3 regions of the Halomonas sp. THAF5a genome follow, and region 3 is predicted to be linked to each of the others. Evidence: riboswitches for the same ligand, from Rfam matches in the RefSeq annotation. Region 3 holds a riboswitch; each other region holds the start of a gene.
What was found. A riboswitch is a leader RNA that binds a small molecule or an ion and turns the genes downstream of it on or off. The one in region 3 is predicted to bind thiamine pyrophosphate.
Positions count from the first base shown of each region.

Region 1: it holds a riboswitch for thiamine pyrophosphate, as region 3 does, so the genes downstream of both, FIU83_RS04905 (sodium:solute symporter) here and tenA (thiaminase II) in region 3, are expected to answer to the same signal.
Region 2: it holds a riboswitch for thiamine pyrophosphate, as region 3 does, so the genes downstream of both, thiM (hydroxyethylthiazole kinase) here and tenA (thiaminase II) in region 3, are expected to answer to the same signal.

Region 1 is NZ_CP045417.1:1,089,451-1,099,578, forward strand. It holds gene FIU83_RS04890 (3-oxoacyl-ACP reductase) at 1-349, shown strand, start outside; gene FIU83_RS04895 (LLM class flavin-dependent oxidoreductase) at 346-1,659, shown strand; gene FIU83_RS04900 (ISL3 family transposase) at 1,707-2,909, opposite strand; gene FIU83_RS04905 (sodium:solute symporter) at 3,082-4,524, opposite strand; TPP riboswitch at 4,608-4,728, opposite strand; gene FIU83_RS04910 (ABC transporter ATP-binding protein) at 5,005-5,946, shown strand; gene FIU83_RS04915 (ABC transporter permease) at 5,943-6,716, shown strand; gene queF (NADPH-dependent 7-cyano-7-deazaguanine reductase QueF) at 6,718-7,554, shown strand; gene FIU83_RS04925 (nitroreductase) at 7,664-8,224, shown strand; gene FIU83_RS04930 (YiiD C-terminal domain-containing protein) at 8,228-8,731, shown strand; tRNA gene FIU83_RS04935 (tRNA-Ser) at 8,844-8,931, shown strand; gene FIU83_RS04940 (hypothetical protein) at 9,278-9,763, shown strand; gene FIU83_RS04945 (SOS response-associated peptidase) at 9,767-10,128, shown strand, end outside.
Region 2 is NZ_CP045417.1:241,474-251,601, reverse strand. It holds gene FIU83_RS01110 (response regulator transcription factor) at 4-672, shown strand; gene FIU83_RS01105 (ATP-binding protein) at 669-2,057, shown strand; gene FIU83_RS01100 (CopG family transcriptional regulator) at 2,078-2,272, opposite strand; gene dauA (C4-dicarboxylic acid transporter DauA) at 2,415-4,154, shown strand; gene FIU83_RS01090 (hypothetical protein) at 4,274-4,540, shown strand; TPP riboswitch at 4,582-4,682, shown strand; gene thiM (hydroxyethylthiazole kinase) at 4,719-5,525, shown strand; gene thiE (thiamine phosphate synthase) at 5,515-6,126, shown strand; gene FIU83_RS01075 (zinc ABC transporter substrate-binding protein) at 6,175-7,302, opposite strand; gene FIU83_RS01070 (metal ABC transporter ATP-binding protein) at 7,450-8,217, shown strand; gene FIU83_RS01065 (metal ABC transporter permease) at 8,217-9,044, shown strand; gene luxS (S-ribosylhomocysteine lyase) at 9,066-9,590, opposite strand; gene FIU83_RS01055 (hypothetical protein) at 9,813-10,128, shown strand, end outside.
Region 3 is NZ_CP045417.1:936,198-946,325, reverse strand. It holds gene FIU83_RS04240 (acyl-CoA dehydrogenase) at 73-1,869, opposite strand; gene FIU83_RS04235 (MFS transporter) at 1,963-3,378, opposite strand; gene FIU83_RS04230 (class I SAM-dependent methyltransferase) at 3,527-4,183, opposite strand; gene FIU83_RS04225 (VOC family protein) at 4,223-4,624, shown strand; gene FIU83_RS04220 (hypothetical protein) at 4,725-5,108, shown strand; gene FIU83_RS04215 (lysophospholipid acyltransferase family protein) at 5,112-6,041, shown strand; TPP riboswitch at 6,099-6,230, shown strand; gene tenA (thiaminase II) at 6,300-6,968, shown strand; TPP riboswitch at 7,068-7,179, shown strand; gene thiC (phosphomethylpyrimidine synthase ThiC) at 7,259-9,193, shown strand; gene FIU83_RS04200 (porin family protein) at 9,316-9,822, opposite strand; gene FIU83_RS04195 (acetate/propionate family kinase) at 10,076-10,128, shown strand, end outside.

The sequences.
Region 1 (10,128 bases), 150 kb from region 3:
CGGGCGCATCATCAACGTCGGCACCAACCTCTTCCAGAATCCCGTCGTGCCCTATCACGACTACACCGCCGGCAAGGCCGCGCTGCTCTCGCTGACCCGCACCCTCGCCAATGACCTGGGGCCCGACAACATCACCGTGAACATGATCTCCGGCGGCCTGCTGCGCACCACCGATGCGTCCAGCGCGACCCCGGAGGCGGTCTTCGATCTGATCGCCCAGAACACCCCGCTGCGCCGGGTGACCACGCCGGAGGAGTTCGCCGACGCGGCGCTGTTCTTCGCCTCGCCCTGGGCGAGGGCGGTCACCGGTCAGAACCTGATCGTCGACGGCGGGCTGGTGAAAGGATGATGCAACCACGAAGCCCCGACGAGACGCTGCACCTCAACCTGTTCGTGATGGGCGCCGGCCACCACCGCGCGGCCTGGCGCCACCCCGACTCCAGCGCCGAGCGGCTCGGCGACATCGCCTACTACGAGTCCCTGGCCCGCACCGCCGAGCGCGGCAAGCTGGATGCGGTGTTCTTCGCCGACGGCATGAGCGCCGGCAGCGTGGAGGACGGCTTCAACTGGCATCTCGAGCCGCTGACCGCGCTCTCCGCCATGAGTCGCGCCACCCGACATATCGGCCTGATCAGCACGCTCTCCAGCACCTTCTACACGCCCTTCCACGCGGCCCGGCTGGTGGGCTCGCTGGACCACATCTCCGGTGGGCGCGTGGGCTGGAACGTGGTGACCTCGATGTTCGACAGCGAGGCGCGCAACCACGGCTATCAAGCCATGCCAGCGCACGCCGAGCGCTACGCCCGCGCCGAGGAGTTCGTGCAGACGGTGCTGGCTCTCTGGGACAGCTGGGCCGATGACGCCATCGAGCGCGACCGACACGGGCGCTATGCCGACCCGGACAAGGTGCAGAAGATCCACCATCACGGCAAGCACTTCCTGGTGGACGGGCCCCTGAATCTGCCGCGCCCGCCCCAGGGCCATCCGGTGCTGGTGCAGGCGGGCGCCTCCTCCCAGGGGCGCGACCTGGCGGCGCGCTATGCCGAGGCGATCTACGCGGTCGCCTACGACCTCGCGACCGCCCAGGACTACTACCGAGACATCAAGGATCGGGTGGCGGCGGCCGGGCGTACCGCGCCGGTGCCGATCCTGCCGGGACTCGTCACCTACGTCGGCTCCACCATGGAGGAGGCCCGGGCCAAGCAGCGCGCGCTGGACGAGTGCCTGCCGGTGGCGGCCTCGCTGCGCCAGCTGGGGCTGTTCATCGAGCAGGACTGCAGTGACTGGGAGCTGGACGCGCCGGTGCCGCCGCTGCCGCCGCTCGCCGAGTTCCGCGGCCCCCAGGGCCGCTACGCCACCATCCTGCGCATCATCGAGACCGAGCGGCCGACCCTGCGCCAGCTGCTCGGGCGGCTCGCCGCCGGCGGCGGCCACTGCACCATGATCGGCACCCCGGAGAGCATCGTCGACGAGATGGAGCGCTGGTTCCACGGCCGCGGCGCGGACGGCTTCAACCTGATGCCGCCGTCGCTGCCCGGCGGGATCGAGGACTTCGTCGACCAGGTGGTGCCGGAGCTGCAGCGCCGCGGCCTCTTCCGCGAGGCGTACACCACCACCACCCTGCGCGGCCACCTCGGCCTCGAACGCCCGCCGGGCTGAACCTCCTGGCGATCCGCTCACGATAGCGGTTCCCCAAAATAAAAGGTTCATCGCACTTTGCCGGGAAATGCGGCACGGATCTTCAGGAAGAAGTACGCCGTGTCGCGATACCCGTAGGCCATCCGCTTGATGACCTTGATCCGGTTGTTCATGCCCTCCAGCACGCTGGTGTTCAGCCGGTGCCGGGCGCTGGACAGGATCCCTTCGAGGTACGGGACCAACCGCTTGGCGAAACGTTCCAAGGCCTCGATGCCACTGCTGGTCGCCATGGCATGCCACTCCTGCCAGGCGTTTCGGGCGGTGGCTTCGTCGTCGGCAAACCACAGGGTCTTGAGCTGATCCTTGAGCAGGTACGCCGTGGTCAGTGACGCATTGGCCGCCAGCAGCTCCTCCAGCTTCACCGCCTGCTCGGGCTTGAGATTGTCGGCGTTGCGCAGCAGCAGCCAACGACTGCCCTTGATCACCTTGCGGGCCGCCTTGTCGTCGCGCAGCTGGTTAGCCTGATCGACGCGTACCCGATCCATCACTTCGCGCCCGTACTTGGCCACCACGTGGAAGCGGTCGTAGACCACCTCGGCGTTGGGGCACTGGTCCTTCACCTCACAATCGAAGGCCGAGTTCATGTCCATGGCCACGGCCTCGATCAGCTCTCGTGCCTCGCCCAGCCACGCGAAGAAGGGGCGGATCGACTCGCGGGAGCGGCCTTCGCCGATCCATACCACCTGCTGAGTGTCGGCGCAGGCGACCACGGTGGCGTAGCGGTGTCCCTTGTGCAGGGCAAACTCGTCCATCATCAGCCGCCGCAAGCGTGTCGGATCCGGTGCCGGCAGGTCGCGTTGCAGGCGCTGCTTGTCGATGGTCTTGACGGTATGCCAGTGCAAGCCGACCAGATCCGCGACATGCCGGATCGGCAGCAACGTGACCAGGCGCTCCACCCACTGGCGCAGTGTGGTGGTGACCGGCGAGCGCCCGGGTAGCCAGTCGATGCGCTCTCGTGTCGGACCACAGGTCGGGCAGCGCAGGCGCCGCACCGGGACATCCAGCTCCACTCGGTAGATCAGCAGCGGCGCCTCGCGGACGCGCCGGCGATGCACGTCATGGACCAGGCAACAGGCGTGGTCACAGCCGCTGCAGACAGGCGGGGTCAGGTCATCGGGCTCCAACTGGAGCCGTAGCGTCTGAGGATCCAGGAACTCGTGGTGGGCGACAGTGAACCCTTTCCAGAACAGGCTGAGCGGGGTAGCATCCATGGCAACGGCGGTGTCCGTAGGCTGACGTTTTGGCGAATATCAGCTTACTCGGATTCACCGCCGTTTCTCTATCCAGCCCTCGCCTCAAGCCCTGCCTGTTTCACGCTGATCTGCGAAGAACCATAAAAAAACGCCCCGTTCGAGGGGCGTTGTCGTGTGAGGCGAAAGGTGCTTACCCCTCGAAGCGTCGCGCGCCGGCGCTCAGCACCGCGAAGTCGAAGCGCTGCTTGGCCGGAAGCACTACCAGCAGCGCCAGGCCCGTCACGACCGGCATGAAGGTGGCGAGCAGGAAGGACTCCATGAGCGTGGTCAGGGCATCGCCCGGGGCCGGGAAGAGGGTGAGGCCGGCGATCAGGCCGCTGACGGTGGCGAGCACCGCGGCACGCCCATCGAAGCGGCGGTTGAAGAGCCCGAAGAAGACCGGGAAGGCCGCCGCGCAGCAGAGAAGGTCGGCCAGCAGGAAGAGGTAGAGCACGCTGTAGCCCTGGGCGGCGACGAAGGTCACCGGCAGCGCCAGCAGCAGGATCAGCCACCGCGACAGGCGCATCAGCCGCTGGTCGCTGGCGCCGGGCAGCAGCCGTCCGCCGTCGACGGCGATCATGCTCGAGGCGGCGCTCAGGGTGGTGTCGGCGCTGCTCATGACCAGCGCCAGGCCGAGGAAGATCAGGCCCACGGCGAACCAGCCGGGGATGTCGGCGAGCAGCACGCTGAACAGCGCCACCGAGCCGTCGCCGGGCAGCCCCAGCCCCACGAACGCCAGCCCGAACAGCCCCATCACGAAGATCATCGGCGCGCTCAAAAGGCCCCCGAGCAAAAAGCCCAGGGCCACCGCGCGGTTGCTCTGGGCGGCGTAGACCCGCTGCCAGTTGCCCTGGTAGAAGAGCCCGGTCAGCATCACGGCCAAAAAGAAGGTGAGGCCGGCCTTGAGCCCGCCCAGGTCGGTGATGTCAAGAAGCCGCGGCGCCGTCGCCTCGAGGCCGGCGAGGGTGGGGGTGAGGCCGCCGGCGGCCTGCCAGCCGACGATCAGTAGCACGGCGAGCAGCGGCAGGATCACGACCATCTGCACCTTGTCGGTGAAGATCGAGGCGCGCAGGCCGCCGTACAGGGTGTAGAGCAGGGTGGCGGCCATCACCACCGAGCTGGTCGCCCAGAGCGGGACCGGCGCCAGCAGCCCGACCATCTTGGCGATGGCGGTGACCCCCGCGGCCAGGGAGATGAACAGGTAGAACAGCATGATCACCAGGGTGAAGGCGTACATGGGGCGCCCGTAGCGGCTCATCACGAACTCGGTGAGCGTGTGGCCGCCCGGCGAGAGCTCGCGCAGGCGCCGCCCCAGCGGAATCATCACCAGCCTGGGGGCCAGCGAGCCGAGCGCATAGCCGGCGATGGCGCCCAGCCCGCCCCAGGTGGCCGCCTGGGCGGGGCCGAACAGGATCCAGGTGCCCAGCGTCGAGGCCATCAGGGTCAGCACCGTGGCGGTGGCGCCCTGGCTGTTGCGGGCGATGATGAAGTCCTCGAGGCTCTCGTTGTGGCGGCGGGCGTAGAGCAGGCCCGGCACGGCAAACAGCGCCGCGAAGGCGATGAGCCACCAGAAGGCGTGGGCGGTCGACAGCATGGCGTTCTCCCTAGCATAGAATGGCCCGGCGCGATGCCGAGCGTCGCTACGAGAGGACGCAATTGCGTTGGGTGAGAAGCGTTGCCGGATGGCACTTCCTTCCCTTCGCCGGCATGATCCGGATCAGGTTCGAAGGGTTACCGGTCGTGCCGCCGAGGCACGGGGCCGGAATCTCAGTCCGCGTGGACTCCCCCAGGAATGCATCCTAGCGTAGGGCCCCGGCGTCACCGGGTCAACACGGCCCGCGCCGCCCGCGGCAACGATGAGCATGCGAACTGTCATGCCGGTGGCGTAAGATGGTAGGCCGCGACGGGGCGCAGGCACCGGTCGCTGCCTGACGTGTGGCTCGAGCGGCGGAAGGGCCGCGGCTTGAATTGCGCGGCGCCGCCCCCATGTCAGCGCCCCGTGTGTTCGGGCCGCGCGCCCTTTTCCGGCGAGTGCCGGCATGGCACCTCATTCATCTTCAGTACGGGATCTTTCATGGCCGAACCGGCTCTCTCCATCCGTGGGTTGACCAAGGTCTACGGCAATGGCTTCCAGGCCCTCAAGGGCATCGACCTCGACGTCGCCCAGGGCGACTTCTACGCCCTGCTGGGCCCCAACGGCGCCGGCAAGTCGACCACCCTGGGCGTGGTGTGCTCGCTGGTGCAGAAGACCGCGGGGAAGGTCTCGATCTTCGGCATCGACATCGACACCGACTTCGCCCGGGCCAAGTACCACCTCGGCGTGGTGCCCCAGGAATTCAACTTCAGTCAGTTCGAGAAGGTCATCGACATCGTGCTGGCCCAGGCGGGCTACTATGGCATGTCGCGCCACGAGGCGCTGCCCCGCGCCGAGCAGCTGCTGCGCGATCTCGGCCTCTGGGACAAGCGCCACGACAGCGCGCGGATGCTCTCCGGCGGCATGAAGCGCCGGCTGATGATCGCTCGCGCCCTGATGCACCGCCCGAAGCTCCTGATCCTCGACGAGCCCACCGCCGGCGTCGACATCGAGCTGCGTCGCAGCATGTGGGAGTACATGCGCCGCATCAACCGGGAGGAGGGCACCACCATCATCCTTACCACCCACTACCTCGAGGAGGCCGAGAGCCTCTGTCGCCGCGTGGGCATCATCAACCACGGCGAGATCATCCGCGACACCAGCGTTCGCGAGCTGCTCGCCGAGCTCGACACCGAGACCTTCCTGCTCGATCTCGCCCATCCGGTCGAGGCGGCCCCCGAGGTCGAGGGCTTCGAGATCCATCGGGTCGACGACGCCCAGCTCGCCGTGGTGGTGCATCGCGGGCAGCGCCTCAACGACGTCTTCGAGGCGCTCACCGAGCGAGGCATGCAGGTGATGTCGATGCGCAACCGCGCCAATCGCCTCGAGGAGATGTTCGTCTCCATGGTGGAGGACGGCCAGCAGAAGGAAGCGCGCTCATGAGTCCCAAGCAGATCGTCATCGCCCTCTGGACCCTGGTGATCAAGGAGATCAAGCGCTTCACGCGGATCTGGCCCCAGACCCTGCTGCCGCCGTCGATCACCATGACGATGTACTTCATCATCTTCGGCAACCTGATCGGCTCGCGGATCGGCGAGATGGACGGCTACAGCTACATGGACTTCATCGTCCCGGGGCTGATCATGATGGCCGTGATCACCAACAGCTACTCCAACGTGGCATCATCCTTCTTCTCCAACAAGTTCCAGCGTTCGATCGAGGAGATGATGGTCTCGCCGATGCCCAACTGGGTGATCCTCTCCGGCTTCGTGCTCGGCGGCATGGCCCGCGGCCTCGGTGTGGGGCTGATCGTCACCGGCGTGTCGCTGTTCTTCACCCGCATCGAGATGGCCCATCCGCTGCTGACGCTGTTCGTGGTGGTGCTCACCTCGGCGCTGTTCGCCATCGGCGGCTTCATCAACGCCCTGCTGGGCAAGAAGTTCGACGACATCTCCATCGTGCCGACCTTCGTGCTGACGCCGCTGACCTACCTGGGCGGCGTCTTCTACTCGATCTCGCTGTTGCCGGACTTCTGGCAGGGCGTCTCGATGCTCAATCCCATCCTCTACATGGTCAACGTCTTCCGCTACGGCTTCCTCGGGGTCTCCGACATCCCGGTGGGCTGGGCGCTGGCGGCCGTGCTGGCCTTCATCAGCGTGCTCTACGGCGTGGCGCTGTGGATGCTGAAGCATGGCAAGGGCATCAGGAGCTGACATGACCCACCATCGACCCGACACTCTCGCCCAGGCCCCCCTGGGGCGCGAGTCCGCCTATCCCGAGTACTACGACGCCGGGCTGCTCTATCCCATTCCCCGGGCCGCCAACCGCGCGCCGCTGGGCATCGAGGAGGGTGCCTTGCCCTTCGTCGGCGAGGATGAGTGGCACGCCTTCGAGGTCTCCTGGCTCAATGCCCGGGGCAAGCCGCTGGTCGCCGTGGCGCGCTTCCGGCTGCCGGCCGAATCGCCCTACCTGATCGAGTCCAAGTCCTGGAAGCTCTACCTCAATGGCTTCAACCAGACCCGCTTCGAGAACCGCCAGGCGGTGATCGACACCCTGCTGCGCGACCTGGCCCAGGCGGCCGGCGCGCCGGTGGCGGTCGAGCTGCTCGGCCTGGACGACGCCGCGCTGGCGGTGAAGCGCCTGCCCGGCGAGTGCCTGGACGACCTGGACATCGAGGTGACCGACTACACCCCCAGCGCCGAGCACCTGGCGGTAGGGGAGGAGATCGTCGAAGAGACGCTGCACTCTCACCTGCTCAAGTCCAACTGCCCGGTCACCGGCCAGCCCGACTGGGGCAGCGTGCTGATCCGCTACCGCGGCCCCAAGCTCGACCGCGAGGGACTGCTGCGCTACCTGATCGGCTATCGCCAGCACCAGGACTTCCACGAGCACTGCGTGGAGCACATCTTCACCGACCTGATGGCCCGCGCCCGGCCGGAGCGGCTGCTGGTGCTGGCGCGCTACGTGCGTCGCGGCGGGCTCGACATCAGCCCCTGGCGCGCCACCCCCGGCGAGCGGCCGCCCGAGCCGCTGCGGCTCTCTCGGCAATGAGGGCGTGAGGCAGTGAGGGGCGAGGCGGGCACCTGGCACGACAGGCGCCCGGGCAGCTGATAGAGTGTCGAGAAAGATTCTCGTCTAGTGACCTCAAGGGAGAGACTCAATGGATGCGCTGACGCTGCTGCACGAACGCAGCTCCATGGGCAAGCTGATGGGCCCGCCACCGAGCCCCGAACAGCTCGAGGCGATCTACCGGGCGGCCCTGCGAGCGCCGGATCACAAGGAGCTGCGCCCCTGGCGCTTCATCGAGTTCTCCGGCGAGGGCCTCGAGTGCCTCGGCGAGCTGTTCGCCGAAGCCGAGTTCCGCGAGGATCCCCACGCCAGTGACGCCACCCTCAACGCGGCCCGCAAGAAGCCGCTGCGCGCGCCGATGATCATCGCGGTGATCGCCAAGGTCACCCCGGACGAGCCCAAGGTGCCGAAGATCGAGCAGGTGATCTCCGCCGGCTGTGCCGCCCACGGCATCCTGCTCGCCGCCCACGCCCAGGGGCTCGGCGCCATGTGGCGCAGCGGCAAGTACGCCTTCGATCCCACCGTGCGCAAGGGGCTGGGGCTCGCCGAGGACGACGAGGTGGTGGCCTTCCTCTACCTGGGCACCCTGGGCGGGCGCCACAAGCCGCTGCCCGCGCACGACATCGACGCCTTCGTCGAGCGCTGGGACTGAGCCATGCGCGAGATCGGCGTCCCCCATCCGCGCCTGCCGCTGCCCCACGCTGGCGGCGAGGACGACATGGCCGCCTTCCTCGCCTGGCTGGGCGAGGCGATCCCCATGGTGGGGACGCTCGGCATCCGCGAGATGACCCGCGACGACCAGCGCCTCACCTGGCAGCTCGCGCTCACACCTAACCTCAACGACAAGGGCACCGGCTTCGGCGGCGCGCTCGCCGCCCAGACGACCCTGCTCGGCTGGTGCTGGACCACGCTCTGGCTGCGTCGCCGTGGCCTCGCCCGGGACGTGGTGGTGGCCGAAGCCACCCAGCGCTTCCTCGCGCCCGTGACCGGCGACTACCGCCTGGTCTGCGAGCCCGAGGCGGACGACGGCCCCGCGCGTCTCGAAGAGCGGCTGGCGCAGCGGGGCAGGGGGCGCATCGCCCTGGTCCAGCGGCTCTGGTGCGGCGACACCCTCTGCCTGGAGGCCCGGGGTGACTACGCGGTGCTGCCCGAGGCCTGAGCCGGGTCGCGTGAAAAGCGCGAAACCGGCTTGCATTCGCGGACTTAAGTCGTTAGTATATGCGCCGTTCTTGAGCAAAAGGCCACGCGCCCAAGTGATAGAACCACAATGCGGAGGGGTGTCCGAGTGGTCGAAGGAGCACGCCTGGAAAGTGTGTAAGTCGAAAGGCTTCGAGGGTTCGAATCCCTCCCCCTCCGCCACGAATTTTGATTAAGCCGCTGATTTCAGCGGCTTTTTCTTTTTCTGGGTAATCATGGCCCATACTTCAGCCCATACTTTGCGCGTAGCTTCCCCTGAACCATTCAGGACTCCGTTGGACAAATCGATCCAGTGATCAAACCTTTGAGTCCTGCTCCGAGGCTTTCTGCGTCCTGCATCCGTGGCGCTGAGCGTCATTTGCTCTGGCCAAGCGCGGGGCACTAATACCCCGTGCTCGACCTCCTGCAGCAGCACTGTTGGTTTCGTGTCTGGATTGACCTTCCACTCAGTACCTGCCACCTCCCCTTTGCTACTCTGAGAAGGTGATCAGCACGGAGGCCAGTCACCATGTCACGGGTCGAGACGCTTGCCAGGCAGGCTTGGCAGCTCAAGGAGCAAGGGTACGCCATCGACGATATCGCCGATGCGATGGGCAAGCCGACCAGCGCCATCGAACGCTGGATCAGTAGATGGATCGATATCGCCCAACAGATGCCACCTTGGCACGAAGGTCTGAACGTCCATACCGTCCACTGCCTCCGGAAGGCTGGCATCACCAGCCGAGATGCTCTAGCGGAGGCATGGGAGAGTGGCAGAATTCGACGCGGTCAGCCGTCTGGAATCGGCGTGTCTCGACTTGTTGAGCTCCGGCACTGGCTCGAGACCACAGGCACTGAGATTCCCAAAGCAGCAGCGCCCAGGGCCATGATCATCGACCTGACGCCCGAAGCCGAGGCCGCCCTCAACCATCTCCGGAGGAGAACTGGGCAGAGTGCCTCCCAGCTGATCAGCCGCCTGCTGGTCGATGCCGATGACATCGACAGGAATACCTGAGCCATGTGTGGTCGTTTCGCGCTTTTTTCGGATCTTCCTCGCGTCGCGCGGCGACTCGGCCTGCCCGAGCCAGAGGCGCAATGGCAGCCTCGCTACAACGTCTCCCCCGGCACTTGGATCACCGGCGTTCGCAGGTCCGATCCCGACGTCGATGCGCACTTCGATAGCCCGTGGTGGGGGTACCGGCCTCATTGGGCAGGGCAGAGCGGGCCGGAGCCGATCAATGCCCGGGCCGAGCGGCTGGATAGCTCACGTTACTTCCGCGGGGCGTTTCACAGGCACCGCTGCCTGATTCCCGCAGACGGCTGGTACGAGTGGCTGCCGGGGGAGGACGGTAAGCAGCCGTACTTCTTCGCCCGTGAGGA
Region 2 (10,128 bases), 690 kb from region 3:
GACATGCGCATACTGCTGGTGGAGGATGATCCGAGCCTGGCCGCGGGCATCCGCCTGGCGCTCAAGCCCGAACACTACGCCGTGGACCGCCTGGCCGACGGCCGCCAGGCCCTGGCGGCGCTAAAGGGCGACGAGCCCTTCGATGCCGTGATCCTCGACCTGGGCCTGCCCGGGCTCGACGGCATGCAGGTGCTCGAGGCGGTGCGCCGGCGCGGCAATCGCGTGCCGGTGCTGGTGCTGACCGCCCGGGACGGCATCGATGACCGCATCGCCGGCCTCGACGCCGGCGCCGACGACTACCTGATCAAGCCCTTCCAGGTCGACGAGCTCAAGGCGCGGCTGCGGGCCCTGCTGCGCCGCAGCCAGGGGCAGGCCAGCCACGTGCTGGAGGCGCGCGGCATCCGCCTCGACCCCGCCACCCACAGCGTCAGCTGCCGGGACACGCCGGTGGCGCTGTCGCGGCGCGAGTTCGCCCTGCTGCAGGAGTTCCTCAGCCATCCGGGGCGAGTCTTCACCCGCGACACCCTGACCCGGCTGATCTACGGCTGGGACGAGGAGGTGGAGAGCAACGCCATCGAGGTGCACGTGCACCACCTGCGTCGCAAGCTCTTCCCCGAGCTGATCCGCACCGTGCGCGGCATCGGCTACGTGATGGACAAGGCCCCCTCATGACCTCGATCCGCCGCCGCACCCTCGGCGTGGTGCTGCTGATGTTCGGCCTGAGCATGCTGGTGATCGGCACCGTCAGCTACCACTACGCCGCCCACGAGGTCGAGGAGCTCTACGACGCCAACATGGTGCAGAGCGCCCGGCTGCTCGAGGGCCTGATGCAGGCCCCGCTGCCGGCGCCCCAGCGGGCCCTGCTGCTGGAGAGCATCGACACGGCGCTCAAGCGCGCCGAGCAGGCCGACCAGAGCATCGCCGGGCACCGCTACGAGAGCAAGCTGGCCTTCCAGGCCTGGCGGGGCGAGACCCTGCTGCTGCGCTCCGCCCTGGCCCCCGAGGCGCCGCTCACCGACCTGGACAACGGCTACGGCAACGCCCGGCTGGCGGACGGCGGTTGGCGGGTCTACGCCCTGAGCACGCCGGACGATGACCTGCGGGTCATCGTCGGGCAGCGGGAGGACGTGCGCGGCGAGCTGATCGCGGCCATCGCTCTGCGCACCCTGATCCCGGACCTGCTGGGCCTGCCGGTGCTGGGCCTGCTGCTGTGGTGGGCCACCGGCTGGGGCCTGCGGCCGCTGTCGCAGCTGGCCGCGCAGATCCGCAGCCGCGACCCCCAGAACCTGCAGCCGCTGGTCATGCGGCGGCTGCCCCGGGAGCTTGCGACCATCGCCGGCGCCCTCAACCGGCTGCTCGAGCGTATCCGCTCGCTGCGCGCCCGGGAGCAGCGCTTCATCGCCGATGCCGCCCACGAGCTGCGCACGCCGCTGGCCGTGCTCGACCTCCACGCCCAGAACGCCCTGGCCGCCGAGGATCCCGAGGATCGCCGCGAGGCGCTGGACAAGCTGCGCGGCGGCGTGGCCCGGGCCACCCGAATGGTCTCCCAGCTGCTCACCCTGGCCCGGCTCGAGCCCGAACAGGAGGGCGACGGCCGGGTCCGCGAGATCGCCCTGCTGCCCGAGGTGCGCGAGGCGCTGGCCAAGCTGATGCCGCTGGCCGTGGAGGGCCGCCAGGAGCTGCAGCTGGAGGCCGACGAGACGGCGGACTGGCGACTGGACGTGGAGCCCGGCACGGTCGACACCCTGCTGCAGAACCTGGTCGGCAACGCCCTTCAGCACTCGCCCGCGGGCGCGCTGATCCGCGTCATGCTCAGCGCCGGCCACGACGCCGTGACGATCACCGTCGAGGACCAGGGGCCGGGCATTCCGGCCGAGCAGCGCCAGCAGGTGCTGGCACGCTTCCACCGCGGCGGCCCCGGCGCCGGGGCCGGCCTGGGGCTCTCCATCGTCGATCGCCTGCTGCAGCGCCACCGCGGCGAGCTGCGCCTCGACGAGGCTCCGGGCGGCGGGCTGCGGGTCACGGCCTCGCTGCCGAGGACGCCGCGCGACGCGTGACGCAGGCCAGGCGCTGAGCCTCAGCGCTTCTCAGGCGCCTCACTGGCCCGATCGGGTCGCGACTCGTAGTCCACGCCGTGCTCGCCCAGATAGTCGCGAATCAGCTGTCTCACGACCTGAGAGGGCGTCAGGTCCTGGGCCGCGCAGAGCTGCTCGAAGGCACGCTTCTTGTGCGGATCGATCAGCAGGGTCAGGCGTGCCGTCTTCTTTTCCATGTCGCTTCTCCAGAGCATTATCATCAAATGTTAATGCTCACTTCCCTGCTGGGCAACGCCGGTGGCGTCTTTGCCGACCATGCCAATCACATGTTAATGTCGTTAACATAGATCACCGCCGCGATCTCCGGGAGGATCCTGCATGGCACGCCACCGACCGTCTCTTCCCGCCATCGCCACCGGCCTGCGCGCGGCCTGGCGAGACGGCTACGGCCTGGACGACCTGCGCCGCGACAGCCTGGCCGGGCTGACCGTCGGCACCGTGGCGGTGCCGCTCTCCATGGCACTGGCGATCGCCACCGGCGTGCCTCCCCAGCACGGGCTCTATACGGCGATCGTCGCCGGTGTGCTTATCGCGTTGACCGGCGGCTCGCGCTTCAATGTCTCGGGCCCGACCGCGGCCTTCGTCGTCATCCTCTTCCCTGTCGTCCAGCAGTTCGGCCTGGGGGGCTTGCTGATCGCCTCGATGATGGCCGGCGTGATCCTCGTGGCACTGGGCCTCACCGGCATGGGGCGCCTGATCCAGTTCGTGCCCTATCCGGTGGTGCTCGGCTTCACCGCGGGCATCGCGGTGGTGATCGCGGTGCTGCAGCTGCCCGACTTCCTGGGCCTCGAGGTCGAGCTGGGCGAGCATTTCGTCGAGAACCTCGGGCAGATCGCCATGTCGCTGCCGACCGTGGCCCCCCTCGAGCTGGGGGTCGGCCTCTTCGCCCTGGGGGTCATGCTGCTCTGGCCGCGCCTGGGGCTGCCGATTCCGGCGCCGCTGGTCGGCCTGGTGGCCGGGGCCCTGGCCGCCTTTGCCATCAACCACTGGCTGGCCGGGTCGGGCGCGGAGGTGGCGACCATCGCCTCGCGCTTCACATGGGAGGCTCAGGGCGAGGCGGGCGGCGGCATTCCCCCCATCGCGCCGAGCTTCATCGCGCCCTGGCGACTGCCCGGCGCGAACGGCGAGCCCCTGGCGGTGGATTTCGCCCTGATTCGCGCCCTGCTGGGGCCCGCCTTCGCCATCGCCCTGCTGGGGGCGATCGAATCGCTGCTGTGCGCCGTGGTCTCCGACGGGCTGACCCGGACCCGACATGATCCCAACGCCGAACTCATCGGCCAGGGGCTCGGTAACATCGTCGCGCCGCTGTTCGGCGGCATCACCGCCACGGCCGCCATTGCCCGCACCGCCACCAATATCCGAAGCGGCGCCCGCTCGCCGATCGCGGCCGTGGTACACGCGCTGGTGGTGCTGCTGGCGGTGGTGGCCCTGGCGGAGCTGCTGGGGCGGGTACCGATGGCCGCGCTGGCGGCCCTGCTGTTCATCGTCGCCTGGAACATGAGCGAGGCCCGTCATGTCCTGCACACCCTGCGCTCGGCCCCGCCGGGTGACGTGGCCATCCTCGCGACCTGCTTCACCCTGACCGTGCTCTTCGACATGGTGCTGGCCGTGGGGGTGGGCATGGGCCTGGCCGCCGCCCTGTTCATCCGGCGCATGGCGCTGCTCACCGAGACCCGTCGCGTCGACGGCGCGCCCCGGACCGACGTCGAGGCGCTGCCCGACGCGATCGCCCTCTACGACGTCGACGGCCCGCTGTTCTTCGGCGCCGCCGAGAAGGCGCTCACCTCGCTGCATCGCGTGGACCCGCAGGTGCGGGTCGTCATCCTCGACATGCACGATGTGCCGAGCATGGACGGCACCGCCATCGTGGCCCTCGAGGCGCTGATCGACGAGGTGCACCGCGAAGGCGTCTCGCTGGTGCTGGTCGGCCTGCCAACGCGGATCCTCGTCAAGCTGCGCCGGGCGGGCATCCGCCGATCGGCCGGCCGGCTGACCTGGTGCCGGGATCTTCCGCGGGGTCGACGCGTGGCGCAGCGCTGGCTCGAGCGACCCGTCTGAGCGTCCCAGGGCCACTGACACGCGACGGTCATCTCCCCTTAAGCGGCCGTTAAGCTGCCCCCCGTAGCGTCAGGGTACGGGGCCGATGCGCGGCCCGGCCACGACGAGGAGATGACCGCATGAGCACGATCCCCCTGGAGGCCCTGACCGTCCACGCCCGACAGGCCGGCGGGCTCGTCATCGCGGGCCTGCTGCTGCTGGCCCTTGGCGCGCTGCTGGTCGGCTGGCAGCCGGTGGCGATCCCGCTGGAGCTGGTCGCCCTGGGGGCGTCGGGGCTGGCGCTGCTGACGCCCGGCCTGCTCCAGCAGGAGGAGGCCCGGGAGACCCTCTACTGCCTGACCCTGGCCAGCCTGGTCACCCTGGTCGGCATTCAGCTGCTGGCCTGACGCCCACTCTTTACAGCCGCCGGGGCGACACGGATAGTGGGGCCTGACGACAGGGGCGCCGTGGCGATATCGACACGGCTGAGACGCACCCTTGGCACCTGACCCGGACAATGCCGGCGTAGGGAGTCGTGCCGCGCCGGCCGCCGCCGCGCCGGCACCTCCCCGCCGGGGAGGCCCCATGCATCACATCGACCCCGCCGCGCACCTCGACCGGGTGCGCGAGACCCGCCCGCTGGTCCACAACATCACCAACCACGTGGCCATGAACAGCATGGCCAACGTGCTGCTGGCGCTCGGCGCCTCGCCGGCTATGGTCCACGCCCGCGAGGAGGCCGCCGAGTTCACCGCCCTGGCCGGCGCCCTGACGATCAACATCGGCACCCTCTCGCCCCACTGGGTCGACGCCATGGAGGCCGCCGCACTGGCCGCCGGCGAGACGGGACGCCCCTGGGTGCTGGACCCGGTGGCGGTGGGCGCCACCCGCTACCGCCGCGAGACCGGCGAGCGGCTGCTGGCGCTCTCGCCGGACGTGATCCGCGGCAACGCCTCGGAGATCATCGCCCTGGCGGGCGGCGCCGGCGGCGGCCGCGGCGTGGACAGCACCGACCCCGCCGAGGCGGCCCTGGCGGCCGCCCGTCGCCTGGCCGAGCGGACCGGCGGCGTGGTGGCGGTGACCGGCGAGGTGGACCTGGTCACCGACGGCCGGCGCCTCGCCCGGGTGCGCGGCGGCCACCCGTTGATGCCCCGGGTCACCACTCTGGGCTGCGCGCTGACCGGGGTGGTGGCGGCCTTCCTGGCCGGCGCCGACGACCACTTCGCGGCGACGACGGCGGCGCTCGCTGGCTACGCCGTGGCCGGCGAGCTCGCCGGCGAGACGGCCCGCGGCCCCGGCAGCTTCGCGGTCGCCTTCCTCGACGCCCTCTACCACCTCGACCACGAGGCCCTCGCCGAGCGGGCCCGCCTGGAGATGACCGATGCCCCTTGATCTCTCGCTCTACCTCGTCACCGACGCCGGCCTCTGCGCGGACCACGGCCTGGAGGCGACCGTCGCCGCCGCGGTGCGCGGCGGCGTGACCCTGGTGCAGCTGCGCGACAAGCACGCCAGTGACGCCGAGATGATCGACCAGGCCCGCCGCCTCAAGGCGCTGCTGGCCGGCACCGGCGTGCCGCTGATCATCAACGACCGGCTGGAGGTGGCGCTCGCCGCGGAGGCCGACGGGCTGCACATCGGCCAGGACGACGGCGACGTGGCCCGGGCCCGCGCCGCCCTGGGCCCACAGGGGATCCTCGGCCTCTCGGTGCAGACCCACGAGCAGCTCGCCCGCCTCGACCCGAGCGCCCTGGACTACCTCGGGCTCGGCCCGGTGTTCGCCACCCCCAGCAAGCATGACCACGCCGAGCCGCTGGGCGTCGACGGCCTGGCCGCCTTGGTGGCGGCGAGTCCGCTGCCGAGCGTGGCCATCGGCGGGCTCAAGGTCGAGCACGCCGAGGCGGTGTACCGGGCGGGCGCCGACGGCCTGGCGGTGATCTCCGCCATCTGCGGCACGCCGGACCCCGAGGCCGCCGCGCGGCGTTTCGTTCGGTAACCCACTCGGTCAGTTCAGGCCCCAGGAGGCTGCGCTGCCCCCATCGCGTCACCCGGCGTCATCGTGATCATGGCCATGACCGCCGGACGATGCCGCCTGGACGGCGCAGCGTGCCACGCCTTCGGCCAGCCCATGCAGCAGCTGCGGATAGAGCGTCTCACCGAGCGGCAGGTCGACACCGAGGGGATCGATGACGATCGAGGTCTCGACGCCGGTGCCCTCGAACACGCTCTCGACCAGCGCCGGGTTGTACTGCGGCTCACGGAACACGCACTGGACACCGAGCTCGGCGACGCGCGCCTGGATCTCGCGGATGCGCGCCGGGCTCGGGTCCGAGGCATCGCCCAGGGAGATCGCCCCGGCCGCCGGCACCTCGAAGCGGTGCTCGAAGTACTGATAGGCATCGTGGAAGACGATGAAGCGCGTCCCACGGGCATCCGCGAGGCGGTCGTTCAGTTCGTCGATCAGGGTGTCCAGCTCGGCCTGTCCCTCGGCCGCGTTCTGGCGATAGACGTCGGCGTTGTCGGGATCAAGCTCGGCCAGCGATGCGGCGATGGCCTCGAGCCAGGCCTGGGCGTTCACCGGGTCGAGCCAACCGTGCGGGTCCAGGCCCTCATGGGCATGGCCGTGGCCATGGTCGTCATGCCCGTGATCGTCGTGGCCATGGTCGTCATGCCCGTGATCGTCGTGCCCGTGATCATCGTGGCCATGGTCGTCATGCCCGTGGTCATCGTGGCCATGGTCGTCATGCCCGTGATCGTCGTGCCCGTGATCATCGTGGCCGTGATCGTCACCCCCATGGTCATGCGCCTCAAACGTCGCTCCCTGACGAAACGCGTGACGCAGCGTGCCGGGCACCTCCATCAGCTCCACTTCCCGCGCGTCGCCGGCCAGCGACTGCCGGGCCCGAGCCAGCCAGGGCGTCAGGTCGTCGCTGACCCAGAAGACGACGTCGGCCCGCGACAGCGCCTCGGCCTCCGAGGGCCGCATGGAGTAGCCGTGCGGGGAGGCGCCCGGCTGGATCACCAGGTCGGGCGAGCCCAGCTCCCCCATCACGCGGTCGACCAGCGAGTGCACCGGCGGGATATCCACGGCCACGGCGGGCACCTCGGCCACCGCGACGGCGGGTGCCAGCAGCCAGGTCAGGCAGAGCGGACGTAGCAGGGTGTTCTTCATCATTCTCCTCCGGGATCCAGGGTACGGGCGGGCAGTAAACGAGCGATTGAGCCGAATAATGTTATGTTATAACATTAACGATCGTGTCAACACCATCCGACGCCCCTGCCATCCCACACCGGCTCGGCAACTCACCGGAGGGTCTCCATGCCACTGCTCTCGCTCGATGACCTGCATGTCGTTCTCGGCGGGCGAACCGTTCTCGAGGGCATCGACCTGCGCCTCGACCGCGGTGAGATCGTCACCCTGGTCGGCCCCAACGGCTCCGGCAAGTCGACCCTGCTGCGCACCATCATCGGCGCCGTGCGGCCTGCCGGCGGCCGGCTCGTGCGCCAGCCGGGCCTCACCATCGGCTACGTGCCCCAGCGGCTGGCCATCGATCCCACCCTGCCGATGACGGTCACCCGCTTTTTGAACCTGCCGCGTCGCCATTCGGCTCAGACGTTGCGTCAGGCCCTGGAACGCGCCGGCGTCCCCGGACTGGGCCGACAGCAGGTGACGAATCTCTCCGGCGGGCAGTTCCAGCGCATCCTGCTCGCTCGAGCCCTGCTGGAGCAGCCCGACCTGCTGCTGCTCGACGAGGCCACCCAGGGCCTCGATCACCGCGGCACCGCCGACTTCTATCGCCAGATCGAGCGCGTGCGGCGCGAAGTGGGCTGCGCGGTGCTGATGGTCAGCCATGAGCTGCACGTGGTAATGCGCGCCTCGGACCGCGTGGTGTGCCTGAACCGCCATGTCTGCTGCCAAGGCACGCCCGAGCGGGTGCTGGCGTCGCCGGCCTATCGGGAACTGTTCGGGCCCGACACCGTAGATGCCCTGGCGTTCTATCGCCATGCCCACAACCACATCCATCACGACCACCCTGCCGGCACGCCCGCGCCGACCGGCACACCCCCACTGGAGGCCAGCCGCTGATGCTCGACGACTTCCTGGTACGCGCCGCCCTGGCCGGTCTCGGCGTGGTGCTCGCCGCCGCACCGCTGGGCTGCTTCGTGGTATGGCGGCGCATGGCCTACTTCGGCGACGCCACCGCCCATGCCGCCATCCTCGGCGTGGCGCTGTCGCTGCTGCTCTCCACGTCCATCTTCGCCGGCGTGCTGGTGGTCTCGCTGCTGATGGCCACCCTGGTCTCGCTGCTCAGCGGGCGAGGCTATGCCATGGATACCCTGCTCGGCGTCATGGCGCACTCGGCGCTCGCCTTCGGTCTGGTGGCGGTCTCGTTCCTTTCCGGGGTACGCATCGACCTGATGGCCTATCTGTTCGGCGACATCCTGGCGGTCGGCAAGGACGACCTGGCCATCATCGGTGCCGGGGCGCTGCTGGTCGTCAGCCTGGTAGGATGGCGCTGGTCGGCGCTGCTCACCGCGACCCTGGACGGCGACCTCGCCCGGGCCAGCGGCATCGATCCCCGGCGCGAGCAGCTGGTGCTGACGCTGTCGCTGGCCGTGGTGGTGGCCGTGGCGCTGAAGGTGGTGGGGGTACTGCTGATCGCCGCCCTGCTGATCATTCCGGCCGCCGCGGCCCGGCCCTTCTGCCGCACCCCGGAGGCGATGGCCCTGGTGGCCGCGGTGATCGGGGCCGCCTCGACCACCGGCGGCCTGCAGGCCGCCTACTGGCTCGACACCCCCACCGGGCCCACCATCGTCTGCCTGGCGGCGATCCTGTTCGCTCTCTCGAGCCTGGCCGGCCAGCTCAAGCGCCGGCTGTCTCGCGCCGAGCCGTCTTCCGCCGCGCCCCCTTGAGCGCGGCGGACGGCGAGGCACTCAGCCCAGGTCGTTGCCGAGCGTCTTGAGCTTCTCGGGGCTGAGGGCCAGGTCGTCGTTCCGGTTGACCCCGATGCCCTGATCGATGATGCCCCGGGCGATCTCCTGCGCCTCCTCCAGGGAGTGCATCAGGTAGGTACCACACTGATGCTCGTTGAGCTCGGGAATCTCCTCCATGCGCTCGACGTTCAGCACATCGTGCATGGCGGCCTGCCAAGCCTCGGCAACGCTCTGCTCGCTCGGGCTGCCCAGCAGGCTCATGTAGAAACCGGTGCGACAGCCCATGGGCGAGATATCGATGATCTCGACGCCGTCGCCGTTCAGGTGCTGGCGCATGAAGCCGGCGAACAGGTGCTCCAGGGTGTGAACCCCCTTCTCGCTCATCAGGTCCTCGTTGGGCTTGTTGAAGCGCAGGTCGAAGACGGTGATGGTATCGCCCGAGGGGGAGCGCATGGTCTTGGCGACGCGCACCGCGGGGGCGCTCATGATGGTGTGGTCCACGGTAAAGCTGTCGAGTAGGGGCATGTCGGCTCCTGCAGGTCATGGGGAAGGACGCGGCCGCCTGGGCCGTGCTCGATGCGGGCATGGTAGCTCGTTGCGTCGGCGGTTCGCCAACCCCAGCGGCTGGAAAAACGCCGGGCGGGGACTAACATGAGATCATGACGTGAAGGCTTGGCATGACACCATGGCGGCCCTGAGCACCGTGACGCCTGGCCTCGACGAGATGATACCCCCAAGGAGGTCATCATGAGCTGCGAGATCCACCGCGACCATCCCCACCAGCATGGCCCGGATTGCGGCCACACGCGCATCAGGCACGATGGCCATGTCGACTACCTCCACGACGGGCACCTGCACCATCCCCATCAGGATCACGTGGATGAGCACGTCATCGAGGTGTCCGAGACGAACCCCGATGGCTGCACGCCGCACCACCGGTGCCAGGGGCACGACCCGGACCACGTCCACGGCCCGGGGTGCGGCCACGAGCCGGTGCCGCATGGCGATCACACCGACTACCTGGTCGACGGCCACCTGCACCACCCCCACGGTGACCACTGCG
Region 3 (10,128 bases):
ATGGGCTCCACGGGGTTCCGTTGGTTCGTCGCCGGCGCGGGGCCGGCGACGGGGAGGCTGAGGACGCAAGACTTACCGGGCACCAGGCGCGAAGGCGACGAGGCTCTCCATGCCGGCCTCGATCACCGCGCGCTGGGCGCGCCCCACGGGCAGCCACTGGCGCAGGGCGAAGTCGGCGCTCGCCAGCTTGGCCTGGTAGAAGGGGTCGTCGCTGCCGGCCTCGCGGGCGGCGGTGGCCGCCAGCGCCGAGCGCCCCATCTGCCAGGCGCAGAGCACGTGGCCGGCGAGGCTCAGGAAGGGGGTGGCGTAGGCCTGGACGGCATCGGGGCCGCGCTCGGGATCACCGCCCTGCTCGAGCAGCACGGCAAGCACCGCGGTGAGGTCGGCGGCCCCGGCGGCCAGCGCCTCGCCGAGCGGCGCCAGGCCAGGTGCGGCACACAGCGCCCGGGCGGTGCCCTCCACCTCGTCGATCAGCCCCCCCAGCGCCCGGCCGCCGTCGCGCTGCAGCTTGCGCCCGGCCAGGTCCAGGGCCTGGATGCCGTTGGTGCCCTCGTAGATGGGCGCGATCCGCGCGTCGCGCAGCAGCTGGGCGGCGCCGGTCTCCTCGATGAAGCCCATGCCGCCGTGCACCTGCACGCCGAGGGAAGCGATCTCCACGGCCTGGTCGGTGGAGAAGGCCTTGACCACCGGGATCAGCACCTCGGCCCGGGCCTGGGCGGCCTGGCGCTCGCCCTCCTCCGCGGCGTGGCGAGCCACGTCGAGCTGGGCTGCGCAGGTGAGGGCCAGCGCGCGCAGTGCATCGGTGCGGGCACGCATGGAGAGCAGCATGCGCCGCACGTCCAGGTGGTCGCCGATGGGGCACTCGCCCCCGCCGCGGTGCGCCGGGCGCTTGCCCTGCACGCGGTCCAGGGCGTAGGCGAAGGCGTGCTGGCAGGCACGCTCGGCCACGCCGATGCCCTGCACCCCGACCTTGTGGCGCGCCTCGTTCATCATGGTGAACATGTGGTTGAGGCCGCGCCCCGGCTCGCCCACCAGGTAGCCGATGGCGCCGGCGTGCTCGCCGAAGGCGAGGGTGCAGGTCGGCGAGCCGTGGATGCCCAGCTTGTGCTCGATGGAGGCGCAGGTGACGTCGTTGCGCTCGCCGAGCGCGCCGTCCTCGCCCACCAGATACTTCGGCACCAGGAACAGCGAGATGCCCTTGTTGCCCTCGGGGGCGTCCGGGGTGCGCGCCAGCACCAGGTGCAGGATGTTCTCGGCGGCGTCGTGCTCGCCCCAGGTGATGTAGATCTTCTGGCCGAAGAGCCGATAGCTGCCGTCCTCCTGGGGCACGGCGCGGGTACGCACCTTGGAGAGGTCGGAGCCGGCCTGGGGCTCGGTGAGGTTCATGGTGCCGGTCCAGGTGCCCTCGACCAGCTTCGGCAGGTAGCGGGCCTGGAGTTCCTCGCTGCCGTGGTGGGCCAGCGCCTCGATGGCGCCCGCGGTGAGCATCGGGCAGAGCCCGAGGGCCATGTTGGCGCCGTGGAGCATCTCTTGCACGGCGCTCGCCACTACCTCGGGCAGGCCCTGGCCGCCCCGCGCCTCGCTGACGCCGATGCCGTTCCAGCCGCCCTCGGCGTAGGCGCGGTAGGCCTCGATGAAGCCATCGGGCACGCCGACCGAGCCGTCCTGGCGGCGGGTGCAGCCCTGGCGGTCGCCGCTGGCATTGAGCGGGGCCCAGACGTCGCCGGCGAGCTTCGCCGCCTCCTCGAGCACCGCCTCGACCAGGTCGGGGCTGGCCTCCTCGAAGCCGGGCAGGGCCAGCGAGCCGTGCTCGAGCAGTTCCTCCAGCACGAAGCGGAGATCGCGGACGGGAGCGGCATAGGGCGTCATGGGGGCACCTCTAGGAAAAATGATAGCCACGATAGTAGATTCCCTACTTTTCGTTGGCCATTAGCCCAAGGTCGCCCCTCTCCTCAACGCCCCTCAACGCCCCTCGACGGGCTCCCACTCCAGTTCCAGCTCCGCCTGGCTCGGAACCGGCTCGGGCTCGGGCTCCTCGAAGTAGACGATGTGCGGCTCGTCGGGCGGCGGCGGGCCCACCAGCGGCTCGGCCACCTCGACCTCCGGCACGGCATCGGAGAGATCCTCCACGTGCTCGTGCCCGATGGCGCCCTGCACCCACTCCTCGGTCACGGCGAGCTCGGCGCCCACCGAGGACATCGGGGTGGTGGCGGAGAACGGCGCCACCGGCAGCGGCGCCGGGCGCACGCTGCGCCGCCAGCCGAAGAAGAGCACCAGGAACAGCCCCAGTCCGCCGAAGGCCCAGAACAGGCCGGTATCGCCGGCGAGGCTCATCAACGGCGAGGCCAGCGGCGGGCTCACCGCCGAGCCGACGGCGTTGATCATCAGCAGGCCCTGGCTCATGGGGACCAGGGCGCCGGCCGGGGCGCGGTCGGCGGCGTGCCCCACCGCCACCGGATAGAGCGAGAAGATGCCGCCGCCGAGCAGGAACAGCAGCACCGCCAGTACCGACACGTTCATCGGCAGCCAGATCACCGCCGCAGAGATCAGGGTGCAGAAGGCGCCGATCAGGATCAGCACCAGCTGGCGGTCGTGGCGATCCGACCAGCGCCCGACCGGGTACTGCAGCAGCATGGCGCCGAGCACTACCACCGCCATCATCTGGCCGACCCGGTCGACGGAGAGCCCCGTGCGCTGCAGGTAGAGCGGCAGCAGCGAGTAGGCGGCGGCCACCGCCAGCCCCGAGCCGAAGCTGCCCATCACCCCGGTGGGCGTCAGGGTGACCAGGCGCAGCGGCGAGAGCGGCTCGGCCTTCTCGATCAGCGGCGAGACCCGCGGGATCATCGCCATGGGCAGCACCGAGAGCGAGGCCAGCAGGCCGATCACCATGAACGAGGCCGACCCGCCCATCGCCTCGGTGATGCCCAGCAGCAGCTGGCCGAGCACGCCGGCGGCGTAGAGGGCGATCATGTAGAGCGCCAGCAGGCGACCGCGCACCCCGGCATCGCCGGAGGCCAGCAGCCAGCTCTCGATGACCAGGTAGACCCCCACCGTGGCCCAGCCGCCGATCAGGCGCAGCGCGAACCAGGCCCAGGGCTCGTCCACCAGCCCCTGCAGCAGCACGGTGACCGCCACCAGCGAGGCGAAGCTACCGTAGGCGCGGATATGGCCGATCGCCAGCAGCAGCCGATCGTTGAGCATGGCGCCCAATGCCAGGCCGACGAAGTAGGCGGAGGAGACCCAGCCGATCACCACCGGCGACTCGCCGGCGGCGTCCAGGCGCAGGGTGATCACGGTGGCCAGGAAACCGTTGCCGATCCCCAAAATGAAGAGCCCCAGCAAGGGTGCCAGGGCCATGAGCAGCAGCTGCCGAGACATGGGCGAAACTCGCAACGAACGGGATGGAAGGGCGCCGCCGCGGCCGGGCAGCAGGGACTCGCAGGATCGAATATACGCCCGCCGCCAAGCGCCGCCAATCCCCTCGGCGAGGCCGATTGGCGGCTTTTTTCCTCATGATAACGGCAGGTTATCGAACCTGGCCCGATGCCCCCCGCTGCAGCAATACCACGTCGTCGGCGGGAAAGTGCACGCCCAGATCGTGGTGCCGGGCGAGCCAGATGAAGGTCGCCTCGCTGAAGAAACAGACGTGGGTGGGGTCGAGGATGTAGTGCCAGTCGGCGAAGGCCTCGCGGGTCGTGACGCGCTTGGTCATCAGCCCCAGCCAGCCGCCGGGCTCGAGCCGGTCGACCAGCCGCACGAGCTCCTCGCCGGGGGCGAAGAGGTGCTCCACTACCTCGGTGGCGGTGATGAAGGCGTAGCGACGCGCGAAGACGCCCTCGTCGGGCGCGAAGAAGGGGTCATAGATGGCCATCGGGTGGCCGGCCTCCTCGAACATCACCGAGAGGGTCGGCCCGGGGCCCGACCCGAAGTCGAGGCCGGGCGCGCCCGGGGCGAGCCGCTCGCGCAGCGGGTCGAAGAGCCGCGACAGGAAGCGCCGATAGCCGGGGTCGTCGGGGGAGTTCTCGTGCTGGTCGTAGACCGCCCGCTCCGCCGCGGGGTCGAGGCGCTGGGCCGGCGGCACGAAGACCAGCGCGCAGCGGCCGCAGCGCTGATAGTCGCGCCGGGCGTCGCGGTGAAAGGGCGCGGTATCGACCGACGCGCATAGCGGACAGATCAGCATCATCGTATTCTCTTGCCAGGCCATCATTCCGAGGAGACATGCATGCTGTCAGGTCTGGACCACCTGGTCATCACCGTGACCGACATTTCCCGCGCCGTGGATTTCTACTCCCGCGTCCTGGGGCTCGAGGTCCGCTACCGCGACCGTGAACGCGTCGACCTGATGCTGGGCGACATGGCCCTGCGCCTGCACTGGACCGCCACCGACATCGTGCCCCGGGCCGCCACGCCGACCCCCGGCAGCGTGGATCTCTGCGTGCGCAGCCTGCTGCCGCTGGACGAGGTCCAGCGTCACCTGGAGGCGCTGGACGTGGAGGTGGAGCTCGGCCCGGTGCCCCGCCAGGGCGCCACGGGCGAGCTCAGCTCGCTCTACCTGCGCGACCCCGACGGCAACCTCATCGAGATCAGCCGCCCCGTGAAGCCGCAGCCCGCCAGCGCTCCCTGACGCCGCCGCCGGCCTGGGACCGCGACCGGGGCGACCCGGTGTCATTGTCGGCCCCGGTCGGTATCATTGGCCCCAGCCAAGCCACCATCAGGGACGAGCCATGAACGATCCCCTCCCCCGAGAAGACGACCGGGCCGTCGCCGAGCCCGGCGGCGCCCCCGACACGACCATTCCCATCGTGGTCTACGTGCTGCACCTGGCCGGCATGGTCACCGGCGGGCTGACCTCGCTGGTGGCCGTGGTGATCGCCTACGTCTACCGCGGCAACGGGCCCCACTGGCTCGACGAGCACTACCGCTACCAGATTCGCACCTTCTGGCTGGCCCTGCTGTTCTTCGGCGTCTCCGGCCTGCTCACCCTGGTGCTGATCGGCTTTCTGACCTGGCTGGCCGCCGTGGTGTGGCTGGTGATCCGCTGCGTGAAGGGGCTCAAGGCGCTCAACGAGAAGCGGGCACCGGACAACGTCGACACCTGGTGGGTGTGAGCCATGAGCGACGGTGACTCCCACCTGCCGGCCCTTCAGGCTCGCGCCATCGCGACCCTATGGCACGGCCTCGCGAACCGACGCCTGACCACCCTGTGGCGACTGGCCCGGGTCATCGGCCCGCTGGTCGAAAGCGTCAGCCGCCGCGAGCGCCGGGTCACCCGCATCAACCTGGCCGAGGCCTACCCCTCCCGCGGTGACGCCGAGCGGCGCCGGATGGCGCGAGCGAGCCTGACCCACTCCGCCGCCACCATGCTGGAGCTCGGCTTCGCCTGGATGGGCGACCCCGAGCGGGTCGAGGCATCGATCGTCGAGGTGCACGGCCGCGAGCTCCTGGACGAGGCCCGTGCCCAGGGGCGCGGCGTGATCGTACTGGCGCCCCATTTCGGCAACTGGGAGGTGCTGAACTTCTGGCTCTCCGGCCACTTCCCCTTCACCGCCATGTACGAGCCGCCCAAGCTCGCCGGACTGGACCCGGTCATCCGCCGGGGCCGCGAGCGCCGCGGCGCCCGCCTGGTGCCCACCAACCCCCGCGGCGTGGCCGCGCTGCTCAAGGCGCTCAAGCGCTCGGAGGCGGTGGGCATCCTGCCCGACCAGGTGCCCAGCTGGGGCAGCGGTGTCTTCGCGCCCTTCTTCGGCCGGCCCGCCTACACCGCCACCCTGCTGCCCAAGCTGGTGGCCCGCACCGAGGCGCGGGTCGTCACCGGCGTCGCCCTGCGCCTGCCCGGCCGGGGCTACGCCCTGCACTTCCTGGCCGCCGACGAGCGGGTCCACGACCCCGACGAGGCGGTCTCGGCCGCCGGGGTCAACGCCTGCGTGGAGTCGACCATCGCCCTGGACCCGGTCCAGTACCAGTGGGAGTACAAGCGCTATCGCAAGACCCCCGAGGAGGCCGAGGGAAGGCCCGGCTGGAAGCGCTTCCGGCTATACTGAGACCAGGCAAGACTCGGCGACGGCTGGTAAATCCTCGCCGGGATGCTAGAGTAGGCACTTCGCTTGACGGGGTGCCGGTAGAACCGGCTGAGATGGCGCAGGGTGTCGAGACAACGGACGACACCGAGCGCTGGTCCCGTGGAACCTGATCCGGCTAGCACCGGCGTAGGAATCAAGCGGTGACCAGTGCCCTGCCGGCATTCCCCCTGGCCACCCTCTCCCGCCCCGCTTCCGGATCGCCCCTTGACCGGAGGCATGATGGGCTACCGTTTCGACGACCTTACCGCGGCCAGCCAGAACGACTGGCGGGACTATATCGAGCACGCCTTCGTGTGCCGACTCGGCGACGCCACCCTCGAGGAGGGCGCCTTTCGCCACTATCTCCAGCAGGACTACCTGTTCCTGATCCACTTCGCCCGGGCCTACGCCCTGGCCGCCTACAAGAGCCGCGACCTGGGCGAGCTTCGCCACGCCTTCGAGGGCATGAAGACCATCGTCGACGTGGAGCTGGGGCTGCACGTTGAGTACTGCCGCGGCTGGGGCATCACCGAAGAGGACCTGGCGCGCCTGCCCGAGGCCCGCGCGACGATGGCCTACACCCGCTACGTGCTGGACACCGGCCACCGTGGCGACCTGCTCGACCTGCGCGTGGCCCTGGCCCCCTGCCTGGTCGGCTACGGCGAGATCGCCCGCTGGCTCAGCGGCCGGGCCACCACGGTGCGCGGCGCGGCGAACCCCTATGACGCCTGGATCGCCATGTACGAGAGCGAGGCGTACCAGCAGGCCATGGCGGACGAGCGCGCCTGGCTCGACGCCCGCCTGGCGGAGGTGACGCCGGCGCGCTTCGCCCAGCTCACCGACGTGTTCCGCGACGCCACCCGGCTCGAGATCGACTTCTGGCAGATGGGGCTGGATCGCGCGGACTGAGAGATATCTGCCGAGTGAATCAGCTGCCCCCGGATCGGCCCCGGGCTAGATAAACGAGATAAAAGATGATGACACGGCCCGCCATCACGGCGGGCACCACCACGCTTGACGGGGCGCCGTTGATGACGGCTGAGACCATGCGCTTGCCAGCATGGATCCCGTTGAACCTGAACTGGCTAGGACCAGCGTAGGGATCAAGCGACAGGCCGCGTGCCTCCCGGCACCCGGCCCCTGTCCTTCCCACCTGTGTCCTCCCTGCACAAGACCCCGACAATCCAAGGGAGAACACCATGAGCAAGACCGCCCATTTCCTCGCCGAGAGCGCCCGCGTCGACGAGGCCGCCATCCAGCCGCTGCCCGGCTCGCGCAAGGTCTTTGTCACGGGCTCGCGCCCCGATATCCGGGTCCCGTTCCGCGAGATCAGCCTCTCGCCGACCCGCACCTCCGGGGAGGACGAGGCCAACCCGCCGCTGCTGGTCTACGACACCTCCGGCCCCTACACCGACCCCGACGCCGAGATCGATCTGCGACAAGGCCTTCCCGAGCTTCGCCGCGCCTGGATCGAGGAGCGCGGCGACACCGAACTTCTCGACGGGCCGACCTCCGAGTACGGCCGCCGCCGGGCCAACGACCCGATGCTCGCCAACCTGCGCTTCGACCTGACCCGCACGCCCCGTCGCGCCAAGGCAGGCAAGAACGTCACCCAGCTCCACTACGCCCGCCAGGGCATCGTCACCCCGGAGATGGAGTTCATCGCCATCCGCGAGAACCAGCGTCGCCAGGCGCTTTCTGCAAAGTACTCTGGCACCGAGGAGGTCGAGCGCATCCTCGGCCACCAGCACGCCGGCCAGGGCTTCGGCGCGCGCCTGCCCGAGGAGATCACCCCGGAGTTCGTGCGCGATGAGGTGGCCGCCGGCCGGGCGATCATCCCCTGCAACATCAACCACCCGGAGTCCGAGCCGATGATCATCGGCCGCAATTTCCTGGTGAAGATCAACGGCAACCTCGGCAACTCGGCGGTCACTTCCTCCATCGAGGACGAGGTCGACAAGATGACCTGGGGCATCCGCTGGGGCTCGGACACCATCATGGACCTCTCCACCGGGCAGAACATCCACGAGACCCGGGAGTGGATCATCCGCAACGCCCCGGTGCCGATCGGCACCGTGCCGATCTACCAGGCGCTGGAGAAGGTGGGCGGCGTGGCCGAGGATCTGACCTGGGAGGTGTTCCGCGACACCCTGATCGAGCAGGCCGAGCAGGGCGTGGACTACTTCACCATCCACGCCGGCGTGCTGCTGCGCTACGTGCCGCTGACCGCCAAGCGGGTCACCGGCATCGTCTCCCGGGGCGGGTCGATCATGGCCAAGTGGTGCCTCTACCACCACCGGGAGAGCTTCCTCTACACCCACTTCGAGGAGATCTGCGAGATCTGCAAGCAGTATGACGTCGCCTTCTCGCTGGGCGACGGCCTGCGCCCGGGCTCGGTGGCCGACGCCAACGACGAGGCGCAGTTCGCCGAGCTCGAGACCCTCGGTGAGCTGACCCGCATCGCCTGGCGGCACGACGTCCAGGTGATGATCGAGGGCCCCGGCCACGTGCCCATGCACCTGATCAAGGAGAACATGGACAAGCAGCTCACCGAGTGCGATGAGGCGCCCTTCTACACCCTCGGGCCGCTGACCACCGACATCGCGCCGGGCTACGACCACATCACCTCAGGCATCGGTGCTGCCATGATCGGCTGGTACGGCTGCGCCATGCTCTGCTACGTCACGCCCAAGGAGCACCTGGGCCTGCCCAACAAGGACGACGTCAAGACCGGCATCATCACCTACAAGATCGCCGCCCACGCCGCCGACCTCGCCAAGGGTCACCCGGCCGCCCAGCGCCGCGACAATGCGCTGTCGAAGGCGCGCTTCGAGTTCCGTTGGGAGGACCAGTTCAACCTCGGCCTCGACCCCGACACCGCCCGGGAGTACCACGACGAGACCCTGCCCAAGGACTCCGCCAAGGTGGCGCACTTCTGCTCGATGTGCGGGCCGAAGTTCTGCTCGATGAAGATCAGCCAGGAGGTCCGCGACTCGTTCTTGAAGAGCGAGGCCAAGGACAAGGGCATCGACGGCAACCCCGAGTTGGTAGAACGAGAGACGGTGGAGCGAGGCATGCAGGAGCAGGCCGAGAAGTTCCGCCAGGAGGGGGCCGAGATCTACCAGGAGGTCTGAGGCAACGCCGCGACCGTCACCGTCCGTGACGGTCGCGAGCTGCCCTATACACACGCAAACGCCCCCGCCGGTTAGTCAGCGGGGGCGTTTTTTGCATGGCGCGGCGAACGTGCGCCCGGCGCTTAGAAGCGGAACGTCATCCCGACGCTCGCGGCGTCGAAGGTGTAGTTCGACTCGTCCAGGTAGCGGACGTAGTCGGCCCCGAGGGCGAGGTTCGGGGCCACGTCGAACTCGGCGCCACCGCCCCAGGAGAAGCCGGTCTCGTCGTCGACATCGAAGTCCACCTCGGTGAAACCGGCCAGGCCGTAGAGGCGGAAGTCCGGCGTGATGGGCAGGATGCCCTTGGCATAGGCGCCGGCCAGGTAGTCGAGCTCGACGCCGTCGTCGGAGCCACCGCCGCCGAGGTGGCCCTCGAGGGCGAAGTAGTCGTTGAAGGCCACGCCGCCGCGCAGGCGCAGGCCGGTGCTGTCGGCCTTGCCGGGGCCGCGGTCCGGATCCAGCTCCCAGAACAGGGCGTCGCCGCCGAGGTAGGGGCTCGGGTCGTAGGTCATCGGGCTGCCCTGAGCCAGGGCGCTGGTGCCGGCCAGCAGCAGGGCGGTGGAGACGGCAGAGATCGTGAGGGTCTTCATGGCAGCTCTCCAGTTAGAAAACACTGTTTTCATTCACCGCTTCATTCTGGTACAGCTTAGACCAAGGTGCAATGCTCGAGGCGGTGGGTCGCGATAGGGGGCAAGAAGATGCGCCGCGACGGCATCGCCGTTCGCGATCTACGTCACTGTTTCACATCGCGCAACGTGTTAATTTCGCGAGCATCAGGCGCCGTGCCCGCCCGCTCGCCGACGCGCGTTCGCCCGGCGCCCCACGCTGTCGTAAGGATGTGTGATGAACGACCCGGTACTGGTCATCAACTGCGGCTCCTCCTCGATCAAGTACGC